DNA from 2 places in the Streptomyces sp. YPW6 genome. Region 2 is predicted to be linked to the other one. Evidence: riboswitches for the same ligand, from Rfam matches in the RefSeq annotation. Region 2 holds a riboswitch; the other holds the start of a gene.

Region 1 (4,962 bases), 2.7 Mb from region 2:
CCGGTCCAAGTTCTGTCACTCTCACCTGGAGAGTGCTAACGCCAATGATTAGCACTCGACCCCCGTGAGTGCAAGCGCCTTCGGCCAGTACCCGCCATGCGGACGAGGCCCCCGGAGCCCGCCCGGCGCCGGACCCCGGAGCCCTGCCCGCACGGAGGCACGGAGCCCCACCAGCATCAGGGGCGCAGGGGCGCGGAGCCCTGCCGGCGCAGGAGCGCGGAACCCTGTCGGCACAGGAGCACAGAACCACGGAGCCCTGCCGACATAAGGGGTGCCGAGGCGCGCACCCTCCCCCGCACCGGGCCGCGGTCACCTGCGGTTCCTGGCCGCGGCCCGCCCCGTACGCGGCCACCGCCGGCCCGGGACCCGCGCGAGGCGCGACCCCCTGCCCCGGAACGCGCGCAGGACCCGATCCCCTCTTCCCGGGGTCGGGCCCTGCGTGCGTGAGTGGTGTCGTCGGACGACCGCGCCGAGCTCAGCCGACGGCGAGCTTGACCATGTCGGCCTGGGGCCCCTTCTGGCCCTGCGAGATCTCGAATTCAACTCGCTGACCCTCTTCGAGGGTGCGGTACCCGTCCATCTGGATCGCGCTGTAGTGGACGAAAACATCCGCACCACCGTCGACCGCGATGAAGCCGTACCCCTTCTCCGCGTTGAACCACTTGACGGTGCCCTGAGCCATGCCCAACTCCCCTATTACTGGCCCTTGCACGGGACCGCACTTCGCGGGCCCGGGTCGGAACTCACCCTCCGACAGGAGAGGGTGCGCGGCGCCGCAGCGCGTCGACCGCGGCCGAATGTATCCGCCCAACTGCCCTCTGCAACAGGTCAATCGGACGAGAATTCTGGGCCACGAGGAACACGCGAATATGCGGGTTTGCTGAGATTTACGGGCAAGTCGGGCCAGGCAAAGGCCACTTATGCCGCAAGAGGTTCAGGTACTTTGGCTGCTTCTTATCGGGGCCGGGCGCATTCTCATATGCGGGCGGCACGGGCAGCGGATGGGGCTTCCCCAACTGTACCGCGCTCAACCATGCAGAATTGCCCCCTCCGCTTCTCTCGCGGAGGGGGCAACTGCCGTCACACAGAGGCGCGGCGGGGCCGCCGGGAGCGGCCCCGGACGGCTCAGCAGCCGCCGGCCACCGCGGGAATGATCGAGACGCCTGCCCCGTCCGGGGTCGCCGCGTCCAGGCCGCCCTCGAAGCGCACGTCGTCGTCGTTGACGTACACGTTCACGAAGCGGCGCAGCTTGCCCTGGTCGTCCAGGACGCGGGCCGCGATGCCCGGGTGGTCCTTCTCCAGGGACTCGATGACCTCGGAGAGCTTCGTGCCCTCCGCCGGGACCTCGGCCTGGCCGCCCGTGTACGTACGGAGGATGGTGGGGATGCGGACCTTGACGCTCATGGTGGTGCCCTTCTTCCTGCGTTACGGGGTGGTCGTCAGGCGGTGCCGAGGCCCGCGGCGCGGAACGCGTCCAGGCTCGGCTTGATGGTGGCCGTGGCCTGCGAGGTGGCGGAGACCGCGTCGAGCGTCTTGAGGCCGTCACCGGTGTTGACGACGACGGTGGTGAGCGCCGGGTCGATGACACCGGCCTCGATGAGCTTCTTCGTCACGCCGAGCGTCACCCCGCCCGCCGTCTCGCCGAAGATGCCCTCCGTGCGGGCCAGCAGCTTGATCGCCTCGACGACCTGCTCGTCGGTGACGTCCTCCACCGCGCCGCCCGTCCGCCGGGCGATGTCCAGGACGTAGGGGCCGTCGGCCGGGTTGCCGATGGCCAGCGACTTGGCGATGGTGTTCGGCTTCTGGGGCCGGACGACGTCGTGCCCGCCCTTGAAGGCGGCGGAGACCGGGGAGCAGCCCTCCGCCTGGGCGCCGAAGATCTTGTACGGCTTGTCCTCGACCAGGCCGAGCTTGATCAGCTCCTGGAGCCCCTTGTCGATCTTGGTGAGCTGGGAGCCGGACGCGATCGGGATGACGATCTGGTCGGGCAGCCGCCAGCCGAGCTGCTCGCAGATCTCGTACGCCAGCGTCTTGGAGCCCTCGCCGTAGTACGGGCGGAGGTTGACGTTGACGAAGCCCCAGCCCTCGCCGAGCGGGTCGCCGATGAGCTCGGAGCAGAAGCGGTTGACGTCGTCGTAATTGCCCTCGATACCGACCAGCTCACCGCCGTACACCGCGGCCATGACGACCTTGCCCTGCTCCAGGTCGTGCGGGATGAAGACGCAGGAGCGCAGTCCGGCGCGGGCGGCGGCGGCGCCGACGGCTCCGGCCAGGTTGCCCGTGGAGGAGCAGGAGAGGGTGGTGAAACCGAAGGCGCGGGCGGCCTCGACGGCGATCGCGACGACGCGGTCCTTGAAGGAGTGCGTCGGGTTGCCGGAGTCGTCCTTGACGTACAGGCCGCCGGTGACGCCCAGCTCACGGGCGAGGTTGTCGGCCTTGACCAGCTTGGTGAAGCCGGGGTTCAGGTTGGGCTTGTCCGCGACGTCGGCGGGCACCGGCAGCAGCGGGGCGTAGCGCCAGATGTTGTCCGGACCGGCCTCGATGCGCTTGCGCAGTTCCTCCGGCGAGCCGGTGGGCAGGTCGTAGGCCACTTCGAGCGGCCCGAAACAGGACGCACAGGCGAAAAGGGGGCCGAGCTCGAAACGCTCGCCGCACTCGCGGCAGGAAAGCGCCGCGGCGGGACCGAGGTCCGGGGAGGCGGTGGTGGCATTACCTGCGACGGTCTGAACAGCCATGATGGCGGAGGTCCTTTCTCCTCATCTTCCTCGCGACGCATTTCGCCGCAAGACGGAATTGGCACCTTCCCCACCGTGACCTCGCGGTCGGCAGGAGGGTTGCCGGGACTTCAACGGGCCGTTCCCTCAGTCCCTCTGGATGAGCTCTATGGCGCTGGATCTTCGATCCAGGCGTTTGTGCGCGCTCCGACCCCGACATGCGACGGTCATCCGCGTTGTTCAAGACTGTAACCGAAGCACCGGACCGTTGAGATAGTCGTCCGAACCGCGAGATGGATCACACAGACAGGGAGTGCCGACCGTGCTCGAAGAGGTGGAACGCTGGCTGACCAGGCGTTCCTGGTCGTCCGGCGACCGCCCGCCGCACCAGCTCGCCGACGTCCGGGCCGCCGACCCGCTCCGTACGTCCGTGAGCGTGGTCCTGCCCGCACTGAACGAGGAGGCCACGGTCGGCGCGATCGTGGCGGTGATCCGCCGCGAGCTGATGGAGAAGATCCGGCTCGTCGACGAACTCGTGGTGATCGACTCCGGCTCCACCGACGCCACCGCGGCCGTGGCCCGGGCGGCGGGCGCGCGCGTGGTCCACCGGGACGCGATCCTGCCCCGGATCCCGGCCCTGCCCGGCAAGGGCGAGGTGCTGTGGCGCTCACTCCTGGTGACCAGCGGCGAGATCGTCTGCTTCGTCGACGCCGACCTCAGGGACTTCTCGGCGGACTTCGTCTCGGGGACGGTCGGCCCGCTGCTCACCGACCCCTCCGTCCACTTCGTCAAGGCGATGTACGACCGCCCGCTCGGCGACCGAGCGGGTCAGGGCGGCCGGGTCACGGAACTGGTGGCCCGCCCGCTGCTCAATCTGCACTGGCCGCAGCTGGCCGGGTTCGTGCAGCCGCTGGGCGGCGAGTACGCGGTGCGCCGGTCGCTGCTGGAGCGGCTGCCGTTCCCCGTCGGTTACGGAGTGGAGCTGGGGCTGCTCGTGGACGCGCTGCACACGGTGGGCCTGGACGCGCTGGGCCAGGTCGACGTCGGCGTTCGCGTCCACCGCCACCAGGACGGACAGGCACTGGGCCGGATGGCGGCGGCGATCTACCGCACGGCACAGCTGAGGCTCTCCCGGGGCCATCTGGTACGGCCGGCGCTGACCCAGTTCGAACGCGGCGGGGACGGCTTCGTACCGCGCACCCACGCGGTGGACACGGAGGAGCGGCCGCCGATGCGGGAGATCGCGGAGTACGCGGAGCGCCACGCGGCGTGAGGGGGCGGGGCGGCGCGTGACGGGCCGGGGCGCGGGCGGACGCCGGAGAGGGCGTGGCGGGAGGCGTGCCCGAGGCCGGGACGGACGCGCGGCCCGAGGCGCTGGCGGACGCCGGGCCCGAGGCGCGGGCCGGGGCACGGACGGGCGCCGGGGAGGGCGTGGCGGGAGGCGCGTGCCCCTCCGAGGCGTTTGGCGGCTTCCCTAACGGGCTAGGTTCCGCTACATGGTCACCGAGCACACGTCTTCCTCGCCTGCCCAGGTCCTCGTCGCGTCCAACCGCGGCCCGATCACGTACACGCTCGGCGAGGACGGGACGCTCGACGCCAGACGCGGCGGCGGCGGTCTCGTCTCCGGGCTGAGCGCCGTCGACGACAAGCTGTGGGTCTGCGCGGCCCTCGGCGACGGGGACCGCGAAGCGGTGCGGCGCGGGGTCGGCGAGCCGGGTGTGCGGATGCTCGACATCGACCCCGAGGTGCACGCCGACGCGTACAACGGCATCGCGAACTCCGTGCTGTGGTTCGTCCACCACCTGCTCTACCAGACCCCCGTCGAGCCGGTCTTCGACGCGGAGTTCCGGCGCCAGTGGGCCTCCTACGAGACGTACAACCGGGCCTTCGCCGAGGCACTCGCCCAGGAGGCGGCGGAAGGGGCGTCGGTCCTGGTCCAGGACTACCACCTGGCCCTGGTCCCCGGCATGCTCCGCGCACTGCGCCCGGACCTGAGGATCGGCCACTTCTCGCACACCCCGTGGGCCCCCGTCGACTACTTCCGGCTGCTGCCCGACGACATCGCCGAGCAGCTGCTGCACGGCATCCTCGGCGCGGACCGGGCCGCGTTCCTGACCCGGCGGTGGGCGGACGCGTTCATCGGCTGCTGCACGGAGATCCTCGGCGGCACGGGCCGGACCAGAATCGGGGTGCACGGCCTCGGCGCCGACGCGGACTTCCTGCGCCGCCGCTCGCACGAGGCGGACGT
Region 2 (4,962 bases):
ATCACGCCGCTCACGGCGCTGTTCGTGCACGGCAGCTGGCTGCACCTGCTGGGCAACCTGCTGTTCCTGTACGTGTTCGGGGCGATGGCCGAGGAGCGCATGGGGCGGGTGCGGTTCGCGCTGTTCTACGTGGGCTGCGGCTATGTGGCGCTGGTCTGCTACGCGGCGGCGCACGCGGATTCCGAGCAGACGCTGGTCGGGGCGTCGGGGGCGATCTCCGCGGTGCTCGGCGCGTTCCTGTACCTCTTCCCCCGGGCCCGGGTGACCAGCCTGTTCCCGTTCCTCTTCTTCCTGCCGCTGCGCTTCCCGGCCTGGATCGTGCTGATCTTCTGGTTCGCCCTCCAGTGGGCGGCGGCGCAGGGCGCCGACGCGGGGCCGGGGGTGGCGTATCTGGCGCATGTGGCCGGGTTCGCGGCGGGGTTCCTGTACGCCTGGGGGCGGTATCGGAGGGGGGCTAAGGTGAAGGTTCCAGCCACGGCCACCGAGGGAGACAGCCAGCCGTGATCACCGCGATCGTGCTCATCAAGACCAGTGTGGACCGGATTCCGGAGATCGCCGAGGCCATCGCCGCGCTGGACAGTGTCAGCGAGGTCTTCTCCGTGACCGGCACCTACGACCTGATCGCCATGGTCCGGGTCGCCCGGCACGACGATCTCGCCGACATCATCCCCGGCCGGATCAGCAAGATCCCGGGCGTCGAGGGCACGGACACCCATGTGGCGTTCCGTACGTACTCCCAGCACGACCTGGAAGCGGCGTTCGCCATCGGCCTCGACGCGTAACCGCGAAGGCACGCCGGCCGGGGACGGGCAGCGCGCCCGTCCCCGGCCGCATCGGTTCCCGGCCTCAGACCTGCGCGGCCTCGCCGCGGTCCGGGACGCAGCGGCCGTCCTCCGTGCGGTACGTCCACCGGGCCCCCTCGCGGACCAGCTCGGTCACCGCGCGCAGGAAGCGGTCGACGTGCTCGTCGGGCGTGCCGGCCCCGAAGCTGACGCGGATGGCGTTGAGCGAGGAGGAGGTCCCCCCGGCCGAAGGCAGAGGGAGCTCGCCCGCCCCGGCCTCGGCGGCCCCGCACTCCCCCGGCTCCTGCGGGCCGCTGCCGAGCAGGGTGCGCACCAGCGGATGGGCGCAGAAGAGGCCGTCGCGCACGCCGATGCCGTACTCCGCGGAGAGGGCGGCGGCGAAGTGCGAGCTGTTCCAGCCGCGCACCACGAAGGAGATGACGCCGACCCGGGGCGCGTCGTCGCCGAACAGCGAGAGCACCTGCACCTCGGGCACCCCGGCGAGCCCTTCGCGGACCCGGGACACCAGCTCCTGCTCCCGGGCGACGAGGGTGTCGAAGCCCGCCTCGGTGAGGGCCCGGCAGGCGGAGGCGATGGAGTGGACGCCGATGACATTGGGCGAACCCGCCTCGTGGCGGGCGGCCGTGGTGTGCCAGTCGACGTCCACGCCGCCGTCGGCGCGCCGGGCGACCGTGCGGGACGCGCCACCGCCGGCGAGGTAGGGCTCGGCGGCCCGGAGCCAGTCTGCACGGCCGGCCAGCACCCCGGAGCCGAAGGGCGCGTACAGCTTGTGGCCGGAGAACGCGACCCAGTCGACGTCCAGTTCGGTGATGTCGACGGGGTGGTGCGGGGCGAGCTGGGCGGCGTCCAGGACGATGCGGGCGCCGTGCGCGTGGGCGGCGGCGGCCAGTTCCCTCACCGGCCACAGCTCGCCGGTCACGTTGGAGGCGCCGGTGACGCAGACGAGGGCCGGGCCGCAGGGGTCGCGGTCGGCGAGCGCGCGCTCCAGCGACGCGACGGCCTGCCCCGGGGTGCGGGGCGCGTCGAGGTAGGTGACCCGGGCGTCGCGCCAGGGCAGCAGGGAGGCGTGGTGCTCGGTCTCGTACACGAAGACCTGGCAGTCCGCGGGAAGGGCTGTGGCCAGCAGGTTGAGGGAGTCGGTCGTGGAGCGGGTGAAGACCACCTGGTCATCGGCGCGGCAGCCGAGGAACTCGGCGACCGTGCGGCGGCTGTTCTCGAAGAGGTCGGTGGAGAGCTGCGAGAGGTGGCCGGCGCCGCGGTGGACGCTGCCGTAGTACGGGGCGTAGGCGGCGACGTCGTCCCAGACCCGCTGGAGCGCCGGGGCGCTGGCGGCGTAGTCGAGCGCGGCGTAGGTGACCTCGCCGCCGGTCACGAGCGGAACGGTGACGTCCCGCCCCAGAACGGGCAGCGGGGTACAAACCGGCGGGGCGACGGCAACAGTGGAGACAGACATGGCGAACTCCCGTAACAGGCAGGCGAAATCCGGGCGCCGGCGGGTACGCGGCAGCGCCGGGAGAAAGAGGAAAGGTGCGCGGAAGAGGGCGCTCGGCACGAGGCCGAGAAAGCCCTAACGCATTCGCTTGCTCACAAGAGGCTCCCTAGGGACCAGGACCCCGGGGGCTGACATCCGCTGGATGCCGAGGGGCCCGCGCTTGCCGCGGACCTCGCTGCCCACGGCCTGGTCTTCACCCGGGGCACCCCGCCACGGACGGAGGGTTGCCGGACAGCGGGCCGGGGCCGTAGTCGCTGTCACTCATGACCTGCGCAGCATCTTGCCATACGTGTGCGCACACGCAAGGGCGCGGTCCGGTATCCGGACCGCGCCCCCGCGCACACCGTGGGTCCGAGGGCTCCCCTCAGGCGTTGCTCGCCGCCACCCAGCGCTCCAGGGCGTGCTTGGCCGCCCCGGAGTCGATGGAATCGGCCGCCACCGCGATCTTCGCCGCGAGCTGCTCGGTCAGCGTGCCGGGGCCCGGGTCCAGGGCGACGAGGGCCGCCGCCGAGTTGAGCAGCACCGCTTCCCGCACCGCGCCCTTCTCGCCGTCCAGCAGGCGGCGGGCCACATCGGCGTTGTACGAGGCGTCGGCGCCGCGCAGCGCCTCGACCGGGACGATCGGCAGCCCGACGTCGCGCGGGTCGAACGCCTCCTCGCGGACCGCGCCGTCGCGCACCACCCAGACCCGGGAGGTGGCCGTGGTGGTCAGCTCGTCGAGTCCGTCGTCGCCGCGGAAGACGAGGGCGGAATTGCCCCGGCCGGCCAGCACGCCCGCGACGATGGGCGCCATCCGGGCGTCGGCGACCCCGACGGCCTGGGCGCGCACCTGGGCCGGGTTGGTGAGGGGGCCCAGGATGTTGAACGTGGTCTGCGCGCCGAGCTCCTTGCGGGCCTTGGCGGCGTACCGCAGGGCGGGGTGGAACTTCACGGCGAAGCAGAAGGTGATGCCCGCCTGCTCGGCCACCTCGACCACCCGGCGCGGGGTCAGCTCCAGGTTGACGCCGAGCTTCTCCAGTACGTCGGAGGAGCCGCTCGCCGAGGACGCGGCCCGGTTGCCGTGCTTGACGACCTTGGCGCCGGTGCCGGCGATGACGATCGCGGACATGGTGGAGATGTTGACGGTCTTGGCGAGGTCGCCGCCGGTGCCGACGATGTCGACGGTGCGGCCGGGCACCTCGATGGTGTTGGCGTGGGCGTACATCGCGCGGACCAATCCGGTGACCTCGTCCACGGTCTCGCCCTTGGCCCGCAGCGCCACGGCGAACCCGGCGATCTGCGCGTCGGTGGCCTCGCCGCTCATGATGCGGTCCATGGCCCAGGCGGTCTCCTCGGAGCTGAGGTCCTCGCCGCGCAGCAGGGGGTTCAGCAGGCCGGGCCAGGAACGGTCCGCCACGCCGTCGCCGCCGCTCGGGGTCACCACGTTCATGGTCCGCTCCAGGGTCCACAGCCGGTCAGAAGAGTCGGCTCCACCCTATCCAGCCCCGGGGACCGCGAAGAGCCCCGTCCATCGAATGGACGGGGCTCTCGCGGTGGCGATCAGGTCAGATGATCAGTGGTGGCCGTGGCCCTCGCTGATCTCCTTGTACTCCTCGGCGGTCGCCTTCGGGATCTGGTTCCCCTCGGCGAAGTACCCCTTGCTGAGCTTGGCGCGCAGCTTCTGCACCGGGGAGATCTTCCGCTTGACACCGTTCTCGTCGACCTCGGGGCCGAGTTCGAGCGGCTTGTACTGCTCGTGCGCCGTGAGCGTGTGCAGCTGCTCGCGGCTGAGCGGCTCGTGGACCTCCACGAACTCACCGTGCGGCAGGCGCTTGATGATGCCGCTCTCGCGGCCGTGCAGCACCTTCTCCCGGTCGCGGCGCTGGAGGCCGAGGCAGATCCGCTTGGTGACGATGAAGGCGATGACCGGACCGGCGAAGAAGAAGATCCGGACGAACCAGGTGATCGCGTTGATCGACAGGTGGAAGTGCGTGGCCCACAGGTCGTTTCCACCGCCGACGAGGCCGATGAAGTACGCCGTGATCCAGGCGACGCCGAACGCGGTCCGGGTCGGGGCGTTGCGCGGGCGGTCCAGGATGTGGTGCTCGCGCTTGTCGCCGGTGATCCAGGACTCGATGAACGGGTAGAGCGCGATGACACCGAGCACCAGGCCGAAGGCGATCAGCGGGATGAACACGCCCAGGACGAGCGTGTGGCCCCACAGGTTGATCTCCCAGCCCGGCATCACACGGACCAGACCCTCGGCGAAGCCCATGTACCAGTCGGGCTGGGCGCCGGTGGACACCTGGTCGACCCGGTACGGGCCGAGCGCCCAGATCGGGTTGATCGTGGCGATGGCCGAGATGATCGCGATGATGCCGAAGACGAGGAAGAAGAACCCTCCGGCCTTCGCCATGTACACGGGCAGCAGCGGCATGCCGACGACGTTCTTGTTGGTCCGGCCGGGACCCGCGAACTGCGTGTGCTTGTGGTAGAAGACCAGGATCAGGTGGGCCACCAGCAGACCGAGCATGATGCCCGGCAGCAGCAGGATGTGGATCGAGTAGAACCGGGCCACGAAGTCGTGGCCGGGGAACTCGCCGCCGAACAGGAACATCGAGATGTACGTACCGACGATCGGCACGGACAGGATCGCGCCCTGGGTGAAGCGGACACCCGTACCGGAGA

Evidence for each region. Region 2 has a riboswitch for S-adenosylmethionine ahead of KME66_RS26220 (aminotransferase class V-fold PLP-dependent enzyme). Riboswitches for the same ligand answer to the same signal wherever they lie in the genome.
Region 1: it holds a riboswitch for S-adenosylmethionine, as region 2 does, so the genes downstream of both, thrC (threonine synthase) here and KME66_RS26220 (aminotransferase class V-fold PLP-dependent enzyme) in region 2, are expected to answer to the same signal.

What each region holds. Positions count from the first base shown of each region.
Region 1 covers NZ_CP076457.1:3,259,342-3,264,303, forward strand. The annotation lists gene KME66_RS14205 (cold-shock protein) at 476-682, opposite strand; gene KME66_RS14210 (MoaD/ThiS family protein) at 1,126-1,404, opposite strand; gene thrC (threonine synthase) at 1,440-2,735, opposite strand; SAM riboswitch class I at 2,754-2,881, opposite strand; gene KME66_RS14220 (glucosyl-3-phosphoglycerate synthase) at 3,037-3,987, shown strand; gene KME66_RS14225 (trehalose-6-phosphate synthase) at 4,211-4,962, shown strand, end outside.
Region 2 covers NZ_CP076457.1:5,986,989-5,991,950, reverse strand. The annotation lists gene KME66_RS26230 (rhomboid family intramembrane serine protease) at 1-504, shown strand, start outside; gene KME66_RS26225 (Lrp/AsnC family transcriptional regulator) at 501-782, shown strand; gene KME66_RS26220 (aminotransferase class V-fold PLP-dependent enzyme) at 847-2,256, opposite strand; SAM riboswitch class IV at 2,447-2,564, opposite strand; gene trpD (anthranilate phosphoribosyltransferase) at 2,660-3,724, opposite strand; gene KME66_RS26210 (cytochrome bc complex cytochrome b subunit) at 3,848-4,962, opposite strand, start outside.